DNA from 4 places in the Geodermatophilus sp. SYSU D00708 genome. Region 2 is predicted to be linked to each of the others. Evidence: predicted binding sites of a transcription regulator. Region 2 holds the regulator's gene; each other region holds the start of a gene.

Region 1 (3,948 bases), on a different contig from region 2:
GTCGATGGAGTAGTCGGGGTGCTCGACCCGCTCGCCCTCCGGGGTCAGCAGCTGCACCAGGTCCGGCTGCTGCGGCAGGTGGGGCGCCCCGGCCCCGGGTACCGGGTCGACCACCTCGGTGGCCGCGCTCGACAGGCTCACGGGCATCTCCTCGCCGTCGGCCGCAGCGGCCGGGGTCGCCGGCGCTGGCGGAGCTGGACGTCTCGCGGCACCGGGGTGTGGCGCCACTCACACATCGTGACACGTCCCGGGCCCCGGCGAGAAGATCACCGCTCCGCCGGTCTGCGCAAGCCCTGTCCCACCTGGTGCGCAGAATGCTCGGTAGTAGGACGTCCTCGCATGTCAGACTGAGCAACGTGCCGGCCCTCGACGCCACCGACGCCCGCCTGCTCCGGGCCCTGACCGAGGACCCCCGCGCGACGGTCATGGCGCTGTCGCAGCGGCTCGGCCTGGCGCGCAACACCGTGCAGGCGCGGCTGGCCCGGCTGGAGAGCAGCGGGGTGCTGGCGCCCTTCGACGCGCGGGTGCAGCCGGAGGCGCTCGGCTACCGGCTCGGGGCCTACGTGACCGTGCAGGTGGTGCAGCGGAGCCTGGCCGACGTCGGCGAGGCGCTGGCGCAGATCCCCGAGGTGCTCGAGGTCACCGCGCTGTCCGGCGTCGCCGACCTGCTGGTCCGCGTCGTGGCCACCGATGCCGACGACCTGTGGCGGATCACCGAGCACGTGTTGACCATCCCCGGCGTCCAGCGGACCGACACCGCCCTGGCCCTGCGCCGGCTGGTCGACCACCGCATGGCTCCGCTGGTCGACCGCACCGCCGGGACCGACTGAACCGCCGGCGCCGGACCCTTGGAGTGCCGGACCCGTGCGGTGTGGCGCGGGGCGCGCGGTGTAGCCGCCGACCGCGCGGTGTGGCGCGGGTCCAGCGACCACACGGCGAGATCGGTTGGCGTCCTCTCCGGAGATGTCAGGCTGCGCCCGTGGACCCGGGCATGCTCCTGTCGGTCGTCGACCTCGCCCTGCTCGAGCCGTCGATCGACGACATGGACTCCGTCGCTCGAGCGCTTCGAGACGGCGGCTGGCGCAGCACCCCCGTCGACAGCGCCGGCAGCGTCCTCGACCTCCAGTGGGAGCACGAGGACGGTCAGGGCATGAGCCGGGTCCACACCGGCGCGTCAAGAAGCGGAGCCTTCATCGGCCTGATCGCGAACGTCGCGACGGACACCGCGGCGCACCTGCTGCTGCAGCAGGTCACCGAGCGGATCGAGGCGCGCGTCGTCCTCGGCCAGCTGCACCACGTCGAGACCGACCCGGTGTGGACCACCTGGTCCGACGGCCGTCGGGACGTCTCGCTCGGCCTGCACGCGATGGCCGTCCAGGCCACGCACACGATCCCCCCGGCCGTCCAGTTCGCGGTGGAGGTCGGTCGCCACTGACCGAGGTCCTCGTCGGGCCCCCTGCTGCGACGAACGCGCACAGCGGCGGAGACCGTGCCCTGTCAAGCCCAGGTCGAAATCTGTGGACAGCGCTCTGAGCTGGGGATTCGATCTGCGGCGGGGTCCTACCGGCGGTAGACTTCGAACGCTTGATCGAACCGCTGGGGAGGTGTCGTGGACGAGTTGCCGGAGGCGCTGCGGGCGCTGACCGCAGCCCTCGACACCCTGGGCGGGCAGGATCTGGCGCCGTTGTTCGGGCCGGCGCTGCTGGTCCGGCTGCGCGGGCTGTTGTGCGCGCAGAACCGGCTGGCCGCCGAGGTCGCCCGCACGGTGGCCGAGTGCGAGGGCACCGGCGCGGCGGACTTCGACGGGCTCAAGAGCATGGCGTCGTGGCTGCGCGGGCACGGGCACCTGTCGGTGGCCGAGGCGGGCCGGGTGGTCCGCGCCGGGCGGGCGTGCGCGTCTCTGCCGGCGGTGGCCGCGGCGTTCGCCGCCGGCGCGGTGACCGAGGGCCAGGTCGCACTCATCGAGCCGATCACCCGGCACGACCGGCTCAGCGCCACCGCCGCCCAAGGCGTCGACCTGGCCGAGGTGGACGCCGTGCTGGCGCAGGTCGCCGCCGAGCGGCCGCACGACGAGCTGCGGCAGGTGGTGCACCACTACCTGGCCCGCCTCGATCCCGACGGCCCCGAGCCCGATCCCACCGCGGGTCGGCGGCTGGCCATCGCCCGCCACGCGGACGGGTCGCTCACCGGCCGGTTCGACCTGGACGCGGTCGGCGGGGAGAAGCTGGCCGCCGCGCTGGAGGCGATCGTGCAGGCCGGCCGCTGCGCGGGCGACGACCGCTCCCGCGGCCAGCAGCTGGCCGACGCGCTGGTGCAGCTGTGCGACAACGCCTTGGCCACCGGTGGCCTGCCGCAGCTGCGCGGGCACAAGCCGCAGGTGCTGGTGCAGATCGGCATCGAGGACCTGGTCGACCCGGCCACCGCCCCCGGTGCCGGCACGCTCGGCTCGGGGGCGGTGATCTCCGCGGCCCGGGCCCGGTGGCTGGCCTGCGACGGGCAGCTCACCCGGATCGTGCTCGGCCCCGACGGGCGGCCGCTGGACTACGGCCGCACCCTCCGCCTCGTCCCGCCCCATCTGCGGCGGGCGGTGGAGGTCCGCGACGGCGGCTGCGTGTTCGCCGGCTGCGGCGCGCCGACCTGGTGGTGCGACGTGCACCACGTGCTGGAGTGGATCCACGGCGGCCACACCAGCCTGGACAACTCCGCGCCGCTGTGCGAGCGGCACCACACCAAGGTCCACCACGGCTTCCGCGTCGAACGACAACCCGACGGCCGATGGCACACCTGGCGCCCCGACGGCACCCAGATCCACACCGGCCCACTGCTGCCCGCCGCCGCCTGACCCCACCCGACCCGATCCGTTCGGCGTCGGGCGTCGGCGCGTGCCCGAGATCGACGGGTGGCGAATCAGCTCCGCAGCGGCCGGGCCCGCTCCTGTCCGCCGCCGCCTGACCCACTCCGGGCCAGCTCCTGCCCGTTGCCGCCCCACAGGAACCGACGCGCTCGGCGTGGTCGTCCATGCGGCGTCCACGGTGGAGGGGACGAGCGCCGAGCGGGGTCCTCAGCCGGGCCTGCGGATGCGGACCGGGCCGCGGGCCGTCTCGGCGTCCACCACCGCACCGCCCTGCGTCACCACGACACGGCCCGCCGCTGCGAGCCGGCCTGCCGCGCCCCGTGCCGCCGGCATGAGGTCCCGCCAGCCGGCCGGGTCGACCGCGCGGGCGGCCTCCGAGGGACAGATCGACGCGTCGACCCGCCTGCCGGCGAGCAGCGCGACGATCGCCTGCTCGAGCCGCGTGTCGACGTCGTCCACGCGGCCAGCGTGACCCCGACCCCACGCACCCGCCACTGGCCGCGGCGAGCAACCGGGAGGATGCTCCGGCTCGTGCACCGGACGACGTCCTCGCTGGTGGGGGCCAGGTGGGTGCCGGCCGCGCTCGCGGTCGGCGGTCGGGTCCTGCGGAACCGGCGGGCGCCCCGGTGACCGACTCCCGCTCGCAGCGGCTCGCCGCCCTGACCGCTATCGACACCGCCCTGGCCGATCCCGTCCGCCTCGTGCGGGTCCTGCAGGACGCCGCGGACGACGAGGCCGCGCTCGACGGCCTCAGGCGCGAGTTCGGGCTGGACACGGTGTCGGCCACCGTCGTCCTCGACCAGCAGTTCCGCCTCCTCACCCGCCGGCACCGGGACCGGCACGCCGAGCAGCTGGCGGTGCTCCGCGCCGAGTGGGGTCCGGCCGTGGCCGCGCGGCTGCACTTCGACGGGAACAGGTCCGCCGTCCTCGCGGTCGAGGGCGCCGAGCACGCCTTCCGCGCCCGCGGCAGCACCGGCGTCCTGGACGACGTCCGGGGGTTCCTGTACCGCGAGGTGGCACGGCCGCGGCTGCGGCCGGTCGTGGTCGCGGTCTCGGGCCTGGACGCCGGGCCCGGCCGGATCACGGTCGACCCG
Region 2 (3,948 bases):
TCGCCGCCGCCCTGGAGGAGTTCGCCGCTCCGGTCGGCTGACCGGGGTGGCGCGCCCGTTCCGGTCAGCCGAGGTCACGATCGGGTCACGTCCCGGTACCGTGAGGACGTGACCAGCGGCGCGGTGCGGCGACGGCCGGGCGAGCGCCCAGCGGCCGGCGACGTCGCGACCGCGCCGCACGAGCGGGTCGTCTCCGCCGGCCGGCCGCCGTGGTGGCTGCTCGGCGCGGCCCTGCTCGTCACCGTGGCGGTCACCGCCGACCTGCTCAGCCGCGGCGTCCTCGAGCGGATGGACCTGCGGGTCTCCGAGGTGGTCAGTTCCTGGGACCTCAAGGACTCCGCGGCGTACTGGCCGGTCTGGGCGGTCACCCAGCTCGGCGGGCGCGGCTTCATCCTGATCGTCCTGGCGGTCCTGGTGAGCTACCTGCTCTGGTCGCGCCGGACGGTCGTGCCGCTGCTACGGGTCCTGGTCGCGCTGGCGCTGCTCACCGTGGTCGTCTACGGCTTCAAGTACGGGACGGGGCGCACCGCGCCGGCCTACCCGGGGTCGTTCTTCCACCGCGACGGCCAGTCCTATCCGTCGGGCCACGTGGCCAACGCGGTGCTGATGTGGGGCGTCGCCCGCTGGCAGGCGGTGGAGTTCCGTCTCTCGGCCGGCGTGCAGCGGACGTTCCGGCTGCTGAGCGTGGCCGGACCGGTCGCCACCGGCGTGGCCATGGTGTCCCTGGACTTCCACTGGGTCACCGACGCCGTGGTCGGAGCGTCGGTCGGCATCCTGCTGTTGGGCGTGGTTCACGCACTGGACGCAGTCGCGATGTCACGCTGGGTGGGTGCCCGAGCTGGCCACCCGTCCGCGTAGCGGCTCCGCGGTACGGCGTCTGGCAGCGGGGTCGGCCCTCGCACTGACGCTCGTGCAGGGTGCCGGCGTGCCCGCGTACGCCGAGGAGGCCGCGGGCCCGCGCACGCAGTGCCAGGTCACCGACCCGCGCCTGCCGGAGCTCTCCGGCCTGGCGGTGGTGGGGAACCGCATGCTGGCCATCGACGACGGCGGGGACCGGGTCGACGTGTACGTCCTGGACGCCACCTGCCTGGTGATCGACGTGCGCAGCGCGGCGGTGGACCCCTACGACCCCGAGGACCTCGCGGTGGCGGCCGATGGGACGGTGTGGCTGGCCGACACCGGGGACAACAACGGCACGCGGGAGACGGTGGCGCTCATCGCCCTTCGCCCGGACGACACCACCGAGGTCTACCGGCTGGCCTTCCCCGAGGGACGACGCGACGTGGAGGCGCTCCTGCTCGCCCCCGACGGCACGCCCTACCTGGTGTCCAAGGAGGTGCTCGGCGCGAGCAAGGTGTACCGCCCCGTGAGCGCCCTCGTGGACGCCGGCACGGTCGGCCTCACCGAGGTGGCCGGCGTCGAGTTCACGCTCACCGGCACTCCCGGTGGCCCCGTCGGGCGCGCCGGCCAGCTGATGGTCACCGGGGGAGCGGTCTCGCCCGACGGCCGCTTCGTCGCGCTGCGCACCTACACCGACGCCTACGTGTGGCCGTTGTCGGGATCCGACGTGGCCGGTGCGCTGGCCGCCGACCCGGTCCGGTTGCCCCTGCCCGAGTCGCCGCAGGGTGAGGCGATCAGCTTCACCGCCGACACGACCGGTCTGGTCGTGTCCAGCGAGGGGCTGCCGGCCGACGTCACGGTCGTCCCGTTGAGCGCGGTCCCCAGCCCGGCCGCGGCCTCCGGGTCGGCGGACGGCTCCGTGCCGGACCTGCTCAGCACCGACGACGGCGGCGCGACGGTCATCGCGGCCGGCGTGCTCGCTGCGGTCGTCGCCGCCGCGCTGGTGTGGATCGTCGGGAGGTTGCGCCGCCGCTCCTGAGTGTGCGGCGGGGCGTGTGCTGAGCGTGCGGCGGCGCTGAGCTGAGCGCGCGGGGCGCGCGTCAGACCCGGCGAAGCACCGTCACGACGCGGCCCAGGATGGTCGCCTCGTCACCGGGGATCGGCTCGTACGCGGGGTTGTGCGGCAGCAGCCACACGTGACCGTCGCGGCGCTTGTAGGTCTTGACCGTCGCCTCGCCGTCGATCATGGCCGCGACGATCTCGCCGTTCTCGGCGGTCGGCTGCTGGCGCACCACGACCCAGTCGCCGTCGCAGATGGCGGCCTCGACCATCGAGTCACCGGCCACCTTCAGCATGAACAGCGTGCCCTCGCCGACCAGTTCGCGGGGCAGGGGGAAGACGTCCTCGACGGCCTGCTCGGCGAGCACCGGGCCACCGGCGGCGATCCGGCCCACCAGGGGCACGTAGGTCGGGGCGGGACCCTCCTCGACGCCGGCGGGGGCGGCCGGGGCGACGAGCTCCGCGGGGGCGTCGCCGGGCAGGCGGACGTCGAGGGCCCGGGGCCGGTTCGGGTCGCGGCGCAGCCAGCCCTTCTTCTGCAGGACCGTCAGCTGGTGGGCCACCGAGGAGGCCGAGGACAGGCCGACGGCCTCACCGATCTCGCGCACCGAGGGCGGGTACCCGCGGCGGTCGATCGAGTCGCGGATGACCTCGAGGACGCGGCGCTGCCGCTGGGTCAGGCCGTCGCCGGCCTCACCCCGGTCGGGGAAGGTGCGCACGGCTGCCGTCTCGGTGGTCGCCGGCGTGCCGGCCGTCCTCCGGCGGCTCCCCGACGTCCCGCTCTTCTCCGCCACCGTCGCCTCCTCGTCGGCTGCTCACCGCAGCACGTCTCGTCCGTCGGGACCGACCGTAGCGTGCTCAGGGCCCTCGATCAAACACATGTTCGAAGTGCTCGGCGGGGCGGGATGGTGTTTGTCGGACCCGTCCGGTAGACATCGCACAGACGTTCGAATCGAACAGACGTTCGACGGTGCGGGGTCGGTCGGGAGGAGTGGTCGTGGCAGGCGTGCAGCAGGCGGTGCTGGACTTCGACGACGCGGTGCAGGTGCCCTGGCGGCCCCGGCTCCGGGCGGTGCCGGGCGGTGCCGGGAGCGAGCCGGGGCGCTCGCCGCGGCCCGCCGTGTCGCGGACGGTCCCGTCCCGGGTCGATGTCGGCCGGCCGGCGGTGCAGGCGCCGTCCCGGCCGGCGGTTCTTGAGGCTGCTCGTCCGGGTGTCGGGGCGGCCCGGCCGGTGCCCGTGCGGCCCCGGGTGGCGCGCCCGGTGCCGGCGCGTCCGGCGGGAGCGGCGGTGCCTGGTGCGCCGTCGGGTCGCCCGGTGCGCGGGGGGTGTGGCCGGGTCGGCGGTGCCGCCGGATCGCGGCTGCGGCTCACCCAGCGGGCCCGCCGGCTGTCGGTGGTCCTCGCTCTGGGTGCCGGCGTGGCGCTGGGGTCGTGGCTCGGTCCCCTGGTGGCCGGCGGTGACGGCGACCTGCGGTTGGCCGGAGAGCGCAGCGTCGTCGTGCAGGCCGGGGACAGCGTGTGGTCGATCGCCGCCGACTTCGCCGGGCCGGACGAGGACGTGCGCGCCGTGGTCGACGCCATCGAGCAGATCAACGACCTCGACGGCGCCCGGGTCGTCCCGGGCCAGGTCCTCCAGTTGCCCTGACGTCCAGGTCCTCCAGCTGCCCTGACGTCGCCGACGAACCGCGCCGCCGCCCGGGTGCGGTCCCGGCCGAGGCCAGACAGCGACAAGGCGGACCGGCCAGGTTCGTCAACCCTCCGTGCGGAGACGTTGACGCTCTGTGGTCATCGGGCCACCTAACGTCAGTGCCGTGTCGCGGACGTCCGGAGGCCGAGCAGCGGTCTTCACCCAACAGTCGCAGTCGGTCGAGGTGTCCGTGGACGGAGCCTGGTGGCCGGGGTCGATCCTCGGCTGGCGCCACGACGCGCAGGGCTCCTGTGAGGTCTGGGTCCGGGTGGCGGTCGCCGGCCGGAACCGCGAGATCTGGACCGCCCTGAGCGATCTGCGGCTGCCCGAGCCGCGTCCGGCGACCGCCGGCGCCGCCGCGG
Region 3 (3,948 bases), on a different contig from region 2:
GGCCAGGCGCACCTCGCCGCTCGAGAGGGGCAGCTCGGCGACCCGGCCGGCGGTGGCGGCGACGCGGTGCAGCGGTCGCAGCGTGCGGCCGATGACCACGAACCCCGCTCCCGCCGCGGCGAGCAGGCCGAGCAGCCCGACGCCGACCTCGACAGCGACCAGCCGGAGCAGCGCGCTGTGCGTCGGCCCGAGGGGCAGCCCGGTGACCAGCACGTCCCCGTCGGCGCCCGCGGTCGCGACCACGCGGTACTCCCCCAGGTCGGCGCCCAGGTCGACGGTGCGCGGCCCGCCGTCGGCGGGCACGTCGGCGAGAACCTCCTGCTGCGGTCCGGTGAGCAGCCGCGCCTCGCCGCTGGCGGTGATCACCGCGGCCTCGGTCACCGCGCCGTCCTCGACCCGGGCCCCCAGCGTGCCGTCGCCCTGCCCCGGCGTGGCCAGGAAGTCCGGTCCGACGTCGTCCCAGCCCCCGGGCGGCCCGCCCGCGTCGGCGTGCGCCGAGCGGTCGACGGCGGCGGCCAGCCGGGTGTCGACCTGGTCGAGCATCTGGTCGTGCAGCACGGTCGTGGCGACGGCGCCGACGACGGCCACCACCACCGCGAGGGGCACGAGGAACACCGCCAGCAGCCGGGCGCGCAGCGACAGCCGACGGGCGGTCGCGGTTGTCATGGGCCCACGGTGAGCTGCGGGTCTGGAGGTGGGCTGGACGCCGGGATGGAGATCGCTGGACCCCGGGACGACGGGGCTCACAGGCCCGTCACAGGTACCCGGGGCAGGCTGCCCGCCTCCTGTGTCGCAGCCCCGAGAGGAGCAGGCCCATGCCACCCCTGACCGGCACGGACGGCTCGGTCCCGCCCGCACCGCCGACGTCGCCCCCGCCCGGGACGCCGCCGGCGATGCGCGCCTCGGACGCCGACCGGTTCGCCACGGTCGGCGTCCTGCAGGACGCCGTCGCCCGCGGGCTGCTGCCCCCGGACGAGGGCAGTGAGCGGATGGCCGCCGCGTTCGGCGCCGTCCACCGGCGGGACCTCGAGCCGCTGACCGCCGACCTCGCGCCCGCGTCCTCCGCACCGGCCGCACCCGGGTGGCGCCCCCTGGCGACCATGGCCGTCGAGCAGCTACGGGCGTCCCTGAACGGCCCGGGCGCCCGGGTGTCCGCGGGGCGGGTGGTGGCGGCGGTTGCGGCCGCCGTCTGTCTGCTCTTCCTGTTCGGCTGGGTGCTGGGCGAGGTGCTGTTCGACGGCGGCGGGCGCGGCGGCTTCGGCCGTGGCTGAAGTCTCCGATCCGCGCTCCGGCAGACGAGGCGACCGCCGAGCGCGCTGCCGCGCAGCCCCCATCTGCGTGCGCAGGTTCGCCACGGTGGTCGCCGCCGTCCTCCGGGCCGGCCGCCGACGGCGGGTGGAGTGGGCTGCTGGTGGGGGCGTTCTGCTTCAGCAAGCGGCTCGACCCGCCGGTGTCAAGGCCTCACCGGCATCTGTGGACGGCGCCCTGACCTGGGGATTCGACCTGCGGCGGGGTGCTCGCGGCGGTAGACTTCGAACGCTTGATCGAACCGTTGGGGAGGTGTCGTGGACGAGCTGCCGGAGGTGCTGCGGGCGCTGGCCGACGACCTCGACGCCCTGGCCGCCGAGGAGCTGGCGCCGCTGTTCGGGCCGGCGCTGCTGGGGCGGCTGCGCGGACTGCTGGCCGCGCAGAACCGGCTGGCCGCCGAGGTGGCGCGCACGGTGGCCGAGTGTGAGGGCACCGGCGCGGCGGAGTTCGACGGGCTCAAGAGCATGGCGTCGTGGCTGCGCGGGCACGGGCACCTGTCGGCGGCCGAGGCGGGCCGGGTGGTGCGCGCCGGGCGGGCGCTGGAACACCTGCCCGCCGTCGGGGCGGCGTTCGCCGCCGGCGCGGTGACCGAGGGCCAGGTCGCGCTCATCGAGCCGGTCACCCGCCCGGAGGCACAGGCCGCCGCGGCCGCCGCCGGAGTCGATGTGGCCGACGTCGACGAGCTGCTGGCCCAGGTCGCGGCGCAGCGGCCGCACGACGAGCTGCGGCAGGTGGTGCACCACTACCTGGCCCGCCTCGATCCCGACGGGCCCGAGCCGGATCCGACCGCGGGGCGGCGGCTGGCCATCGCCAAACATGCGGACGGGTCGCTCACCGGCCGGGTCGACCTCGACGCGGTCGGCGGGGAGAAGCTGGCCGCCGCGCTGGAAGCGATCGTGCAGGCCGGCCGCTGCGCCGCCGACGACCGCTCCCGCGGCCAGCAGTTGGCCGACGCGCTGGTGCAGCTGTGCGACAACCAGTTGGCCGCCGGCGGCCTGCCGCAGCTGCGCGGGCACAAGCCACAGGTGCTGGTGCAGATCGGCATCGAGGACCTGGTGGACCCGGCCACCGCCCCCGGTGCCGGCACGCTCGCGTCCGGGGCGGTGATCTCCGCGGCGCGCGCCCGGTGGCTGGCCTGCGACGGACAGCTCACCCGGATCGTGCTCGGCCCCGACGGGGTCCCGCTGGGCTACGGCCGCACCCTCCGCCTCGTCCCGCCCCACCTGCGGCGGGCGGTGGAGGTGCGCGACGGCGGCTGCGTGTTCGCCGGCTGCGGCGCCCCCACCTGGTGGTGCGACGTGCACCACGTGCTGGAGTGGATCAACGGCGGCCACACCAGCCTGGACAACTCCGCGCTGCTGTGCGAGCGGCACCACACCAAGGTCCACCACGGCTTCCGCGTCGAACGACAACCCGACGGCCGATGGCACACCTGGCGCCCCGACGGCACCCCGATCCACACCGGCCCGCTGCTCCCCGCCGCCGCCTGACCCGCCCACGGGCCCGCCGCGGCCTGACTGCAGCACACCCCTGGTCGATCCACGGGGCCCACACGCGACCGGCGCCGCCTCCGCAGGGAGGCGGCGCCGGTCGGCGTGCGGCCGGTGGGTCAGGTGCCCGTCGCGTTGCTGCTGTCGGTCGTGGGCACGCGGTGCTGACTCCGCGCCGCGGTCGGCTCCTCCCTGGTTCCTCGCGCTGCGATGCCTCGGCTGTCGTCAGGCGTACCGCGCGACGAAGTTGGCCAGGATCCGGCCCGGCTCGTTCACCACCGCCAGCGAGAGGCGGGCGATGAGCTCGTCCATCTCCGACGGCGGGAAGTAGCCCGCGTGCTGGTAGACCCGCACCCGGGTGACGATGCCGGCGACGTCGAGCTCGGGGTGGAACTGGGTCGCGTAGACGTTGTTCTTCACCCGGAACATCTGCACCGGGCACGTCGCCGAGGTGGCCAGCAGCACCGCGGACGGCGGCAGCACACGGCAGGCCTCCTTGTGCCCGACCAGCGCGTCGAAGACGTCCGGCACCCCGGCCAGGAGCGGGTCGGCGCGCCCGGCGGGGGTCAGCTCGATTGGCACGCAGGAGATCGGCTCGCCGTAGGTCCGGTCGACCACGCCGCCCTGGTGCACGCCGAGCGTCCCGACGCCGTAGCAGGCGCCGAGGAAGGGCAGGTCCCGGGCGACGACCTGGTCGAGCAGCGCGGCGAGCTCGGCCTCGACCCGGCGCTGGACGTCGGACTTTCCCTCGGCCGGGTCGCTGGAGTTGAACGGCCCGCCGCCGAGGACGATCCCGGCGTAGTCGTCGAGGTCGAGCTCCGGCAGCGGACCGGCCTCCACGCGGATGCGCCGCAGCTGCCCCTCGGAGAGCCCCGTCAGGCGCAGCACCGCCGCGTACTCCTCGTCCGCGGCGACGTCCTCGGCCCGTGAGGCCAGCAGCAGGAAGGGCCTCACGGGCAGGGATGCTATGCCGAACACCCCGCCCCAGCAGCCCGCCGTCCTTCCGCACCCCCTGCGCCGGGAGTAGAAACGGCCCCATCCCGGCGCGACGGGCACCGTCCCCGCCGGCCCCGCGGAGGGGGTGCCCCACCCATGACGACCGACTCCGACCGGCGGTCACCGCCCTGTGCACTGGTCATCTTCGGCGCCT
Region 4 (3,948 bases), on a different contig from region 2:
TTCGGCCGGCAGGTGGACTCCTTCGAGTCCGAGGTCCGGTTCGAGGGGCTCGGCGGCGACCCGGTGCACGCGGTGTTCATCCGCGCGCCGTGGGTCGAGGAGGCCGGCGAGGACGTGCAGGTCCTCGCCCGGGTCGTCGGGGGACACGCCGACGGTAGGATCGTCGCCGTCCGCCAGGGCAACCTGGTGGCCACCAGCTTCCACCCCGAACTCACCGGGGACCGCCGGGTGCACGCGTTGTTCGTCGACCTGGTGCGCAGAGAGATGGCGGACCGATCGGGCGCCGGGAACGAGAGGGGTACGCCGTGAGTGGCCATTCCAAGTGGGCGACGACCAAGCACAAGAAGGCCGCGATCGACGCCAAGCGCGGCAAGCTGTTCGCCAAGCTGATCAAGAACGTCGAGGTGGCGGCCCGCACCGGCGGCGGCGACCCGGCCGGCAACCCGACGCTGTTCGACGCCATCCAGAAGGCGAAGAAGTCGTCGGTCCCGAACGACAACATCGACCGCGCCGTCAAGCGCGGCTCTGGGGCGGAGGCCGGGGGCGCGGACTGGCAGACGATCATGTACGAGGGCTACGCGGCCGCCGGCGTGGCGGTGCTGGTCGAGTGCCTGACCGACAACCGCAACCGGGCCGCGTCCGAGGTCCGGACGGCGATGACCCGCAACGGCGGCTCGATGGCCGACCCGGGCTCGGTCTCCTACCTGTTCTCGCGCAAGGGCGTCGTCGTGGTGCCCAAGGCAGACGGCGTGGACGAGGACAGCGTCCTCATGGCCGTGCTCGAGGCCGGCGCGGAGGAGGTCCGCGACCAGGGCGACTCGTTCGAGGTCATCAGCGAGCCGACCGACCTGGTCGCCGTCCGGACCGCGCTGCAGGACGCCGGCATCGACTACGACTCGGCCGAGGCCGGGTTCGTGCCCAGCGTCACCGTCGAGCTCGACGAGGAGGCGGCGGGCAAGGTCTTCCGGCTCATCGACGCCCTCGAGGACTGCGACGACGTGCAGAACGTGTACGCGAACTACGACGTCTCCGACGAGGTGCTCGAGAAGGTCGGCTGAAGGACCTCCCTGCCCCCCGACCCTCGCAGGCTCGGGCCGGGACCCTGCAGGGAGGCCGTTCCAGCCCCTCACCAAGGCGTGTCGCGGCCTTGCGTCGTCCCGGGCGGTTAACCTCGGTCGAACACCAGTTCGGCTGACGGCGGGAGGCTCCTCCATGCGGGTGCTCGGCATCGACCCGGGCCTCACCCGGTGCGGGTGGGGGGTGGTCGACGGGCGTCCCGGAGCCCGCCCTGCGGCGGTGGGGGTCGGCGTCGTCCGCACCGCCGCGGAGCTCGACCTCGAGCTGCGCCTGCTGGAGCTGCACACCGCCGTGACCGCGCTGCTGCGCGAGCACCGCCCCGACGTCGTGGCGATCGAGCGGGTGTTCACCCAGAACAACAAGGGCACCGCCACCGGCACCGCCCAGGCCGCCGGCGTCGCCGCGCTGGCCGCGGCGCAGGCCGACCGGCCCGTCGCCTGGCACACGCCGAGCGAGGTCAAGGCCGCCATCTCCGGCAGCGGCCGAGCCGACAAGGAGCAGGTCACCCTCATGGTCACCCGGGTGCTGGGGCTGTCGTCCCCGCCCAAGCCCGCCGACGCCGCCGACGCGCTGGCGCTGGCCGTCTGCCACGCCTGGCGGGGGCCCGCGCAGCAACGGTTGCGGCACGCCGCGCTGGCCGGCGGCATCGGCGCCCCCGTGCGGTCGACGACCCTCCCGCGCTGGACGGGGGTGTCGCGGTGATCGCCAGCGTGTCGGGCCGGGTCGCGGCGGTGTCGCCGGACGGCGCCGTGGTCGAGGTCGGCGGCATCGGGCTGGCGGTGCAGTGCACCCCCGGCACGATCGCCCGGCTGCAGGTGGGGGAGAGCGCCCGGCTGTCGACCAGCCTGGTGGTCCGCGAGGACTCACTGACCCTCTACGGCTTCGCCGACGACGACGAGCGGCAGCTGTTCGAGCTGCTCCAGACGGCCAACGGCGTGGGCCCGCGGCTGGCCCAGGCGGTGCTGGCCATCCACCCGCCGCGGGAGGTCCGCCGCGCGGTGTCGATGGCTGACGTCAAAGCCCTGATGCAGGTGCCGGGCATCGGCAAGAAGGGCGCCGAGCGGCTGATCCTGGAGCTGCGCGACCGGCTGGGGGCGACCACCACCGACACCCAGCTCGACGGCGCGGGGGCCCCCGCGGGGCTGCCGTCGGTCACCCCCGTCGCCCCGTGGCGCGACCAGCTCGCCTCGGCCCTGGTGGGGCTGGGGTGGACCAGCAAGGAGGCCGACAGCGCCGTCGCCCAGCTCGCGCCGATCGCCGACGAGCAGGTCGCCGAGACCGGGTCGGTCGAGGTGGCGGTGCTGCTGCGGCAGGCGCTGCGGATGCTGGGTAGGCCGTGAGCAGCCCCTTCGACCGCGGCCTGTCCGCGGAGCCGGCCGAGGGGTTCACCCGCGACTACTCGGTCTCGGCGCAGGCCGGTGACGAGGAGCGGGTCGTCGAGTCGGCCCTGCGCCCCCACTCGCTGGCGGACTTCATCGGTCAGCCCAAGGTCGCCCGCCAGCTGGAGCTGGTCCTGGAGGGCGCCAAGCGACGCGGCCGGCCGCCGGACCACGTGCTGCTGTCCGGGCCGCCCGGGCTGGGCAAGACCAGCCTCGCGCTGATCATCGGCTCCGAGCTGGGCACGTCGGTGAAGATCACCAGCGGTCCGGCGATCGAGCGCTCCGGTGACCTCGCCGCGATGCTGTCCAACCTCGGCCCCGGCGACGTGCTGTTCATCGACGAGATCCACCGGATCGCCCGGCCGGCCGAGGAACTGCTGTACATGGCGATGGAGGACTTCCGGGTCGACGTCGTCGTCGGCAAGGGGCCCGGTGCGACCGCGATCCCGCTGGAGATCAACCCGTTCACGCTGGTCGGCGCCACCACCCGCGCCGGCCTGCTGACCGGCCCGCTGCGCGACCGGTTCGGCTTCGTCGGCCAGATGGAGTTCTACGAGCCGTCCGAGCTGCAGCGGGTGCTGGCCCGCAGCGCCTCTCTGCTCGGCGTCGAGCTCACCGAGGAGGGGTCGGCGGAGATCGCCGGCCGGTCCCGAGGGACGCCGCGCATCGCCAACCGGCTGCTGCGCCGGGTCCGCGACTACGCCGAGGTGCGGGCCGACGGCCGGGTCACCCGCGCGGTCGCCGAGGCGGCGCTGGCCCTCTACGACGTCGACCACCTGGGCCTGGACCGGCTCGACCGCGCCGTCCTGGAGGCCCTGGTGATGCGGTTCGGGGGCGGTCCGGTCGGGGTCGCCACGCTGGCGGTCGCGGTGGGGGAGGAGCCGCACACCGTCGAGGAGGTCTGCGAGCCGTTCCTGGTCCGCGCCGGCCTGCTGGCCCGCACGCCGCGGGGCCGGGTCGCCACCGAGGCCGCCTGGCAGCACCTGGGACAGCCCGTCCCGCGCGGCGGCATCCCCCTCGGGAGGGTCACCGTCGACCCACCGGTCCCCGGTTCGTCGTCAGAGACGCTGTTCGACGCCTAGACTGCGGAGCGCTGGCGCGCAACTCGTCCGGCCGCGGCCGCGCGCGTCCTGCCCGGTCGCTGCACGCGGATGACGCGGCGCGCCACAGCCGCCGTACCCGAGCGGTCCCGTCCCGGGCCGCACCCACCGCGGAACGCCGCGCGGTAGAGAGGCACATCTGTCGTGGAGCAGTACTTCCCGCTCGTCCTCCTGGCCCTGGCCTTCGTCCTGCTCATCGTGCTGCCCGCCCGGCAGCGCAAGCGGGCGCAGGCGCAGGCCCAGGCGATGCAGGAGTCGCTGACCCCGGGCACCCCGGTCATGACGACCGCCGGGCTGCACGGCACGGTCGCGCGCCTGGGCGAGGGCACCGTCGACCTCGAGATCGCCCCGGGGGTCGTGGTCACCTTCGCGCGGCAGGCCATCCTCGAGGT

What was found. Region 2 encodes LexA, which represses DNA repair genes until DNA is damaged. Its sites were predicted from a motif close to TCGAACANNTGTTCGA; they were not measured.
Region 1: ACI79D_RS01400 (DUF222 domain-containing protein) is a predicted target of LexA. The motif match lies at 1,577-1,592, and genes of this name have one in related genera.
Region 3: ACI79D_RS19225 (DUF222 domain-containing protein) is a predicted target of LexA. The motif match lies at 1,533-1,548, and genes of this name have one in related genera.
Region 4: ruvC (crossover junction endodeoxyribonuclease RuvC) is a predicted target of LexA. The motif match lies at 1,176-1,191, and genes of this name have one in related genera.

Annotation. Positions count from the first base shown of each region.
Region 1 covers NZ_JBJGYS010000001.1:263,527-267,474, forward strand. The annotation lists gene pdhA (pyruvate dehydrogenase (acetyl-transferring) E1 component subunit alpha) at 1-141, opposite strand, end outside; gene ACI79D_RS01390 (Lrp/AsnC family transcriptional regulator) at 357-830, shown strand; gene ACI79D_RS01395 (hypothetical protein) at 980-1,435, shown strand; gene ACI79D_RS01400 (DUF222 domain-containing protein) at 1,610-2,842, shown strand; gene ACI79D_RS01405 (DUF3253 domain-containing protein) at 3,062-3,313, opposite strand; gene ACI79D_RS01410 (hypothetical protein) at 3,481-3,948, shown strand, end outside.
Region 2 covers NZ_JBJGYS010000006.1:129,834-133,781, reverse strand. The annotation lists gene hflX (GTPase HflX) at 1-41, shown strand, start outside; gene ACI79D_RS07715 (phosphatase PAP2 family protein) at 109-858, shown strand; gene ACI79D_RS07710 (hypothetical protein) at 926-1,879, shown strand; gene lexA (transcriptional repressor LexA) at 1,941-2,693, opposite strand; gene ACI79D_RS07700 (LysM peptidoglycan-binding domain-containing protein) at 3,215-3,544, shown strand; gene ACI79D_RS07695 (hypothetical protein) at 3,777-3,948, shown strand, end outside.
Region 3 covers NZ_JBJGYS010000025.1:70,430-74,377, reverse strand. The annotation lists gene ACI79D_RS19235 (sensor histidine kinase) at 1-666, opposite strand, end outside; gene ACI79D_RS19230 (DUF1707 SHOCT-like domain-containing protein) at 816-1,271, shown strand; gene ACI79D_RS19225 (DUF222 domain-containing protein) at 1,566-2,798, shown strand; gene ACI79D_RS19220 (glutamine amidotransferase) at 3,024-3,752, opposite strand; gene zwf (glucose-6-phosphate dehydrogenase) at 3,891-3,948, shown strand, end outside.
Region 4 covers NZ_JBJGYS010000017.1:12,841-16,788, forward strand. The annotation lists gene pdxT (pyridoxal 5'-phosphate synthase glutaminase subunit PdxT) at 1-309, shown strand, start outside; gene ACI79D_RS15290 (YebC/PmpR family DNA-binding transcriptional regulator) at 306-1,058, shown strand; gene ruvC (crossover junction endodeoxyribonuclease RuvC) at 1,213-1,779, shown strand; gene ruvA (Holliday junction branch migration protein RuvA) at 1,776-2,417, shown strand; gene ruvB (Holliday junction branch migration DNA helicase RuvB) at 2,414-3,538, shown strand; gene yajC (preprotein translocase subunit YajC) at 3,701-3,948, shown strand, end outside.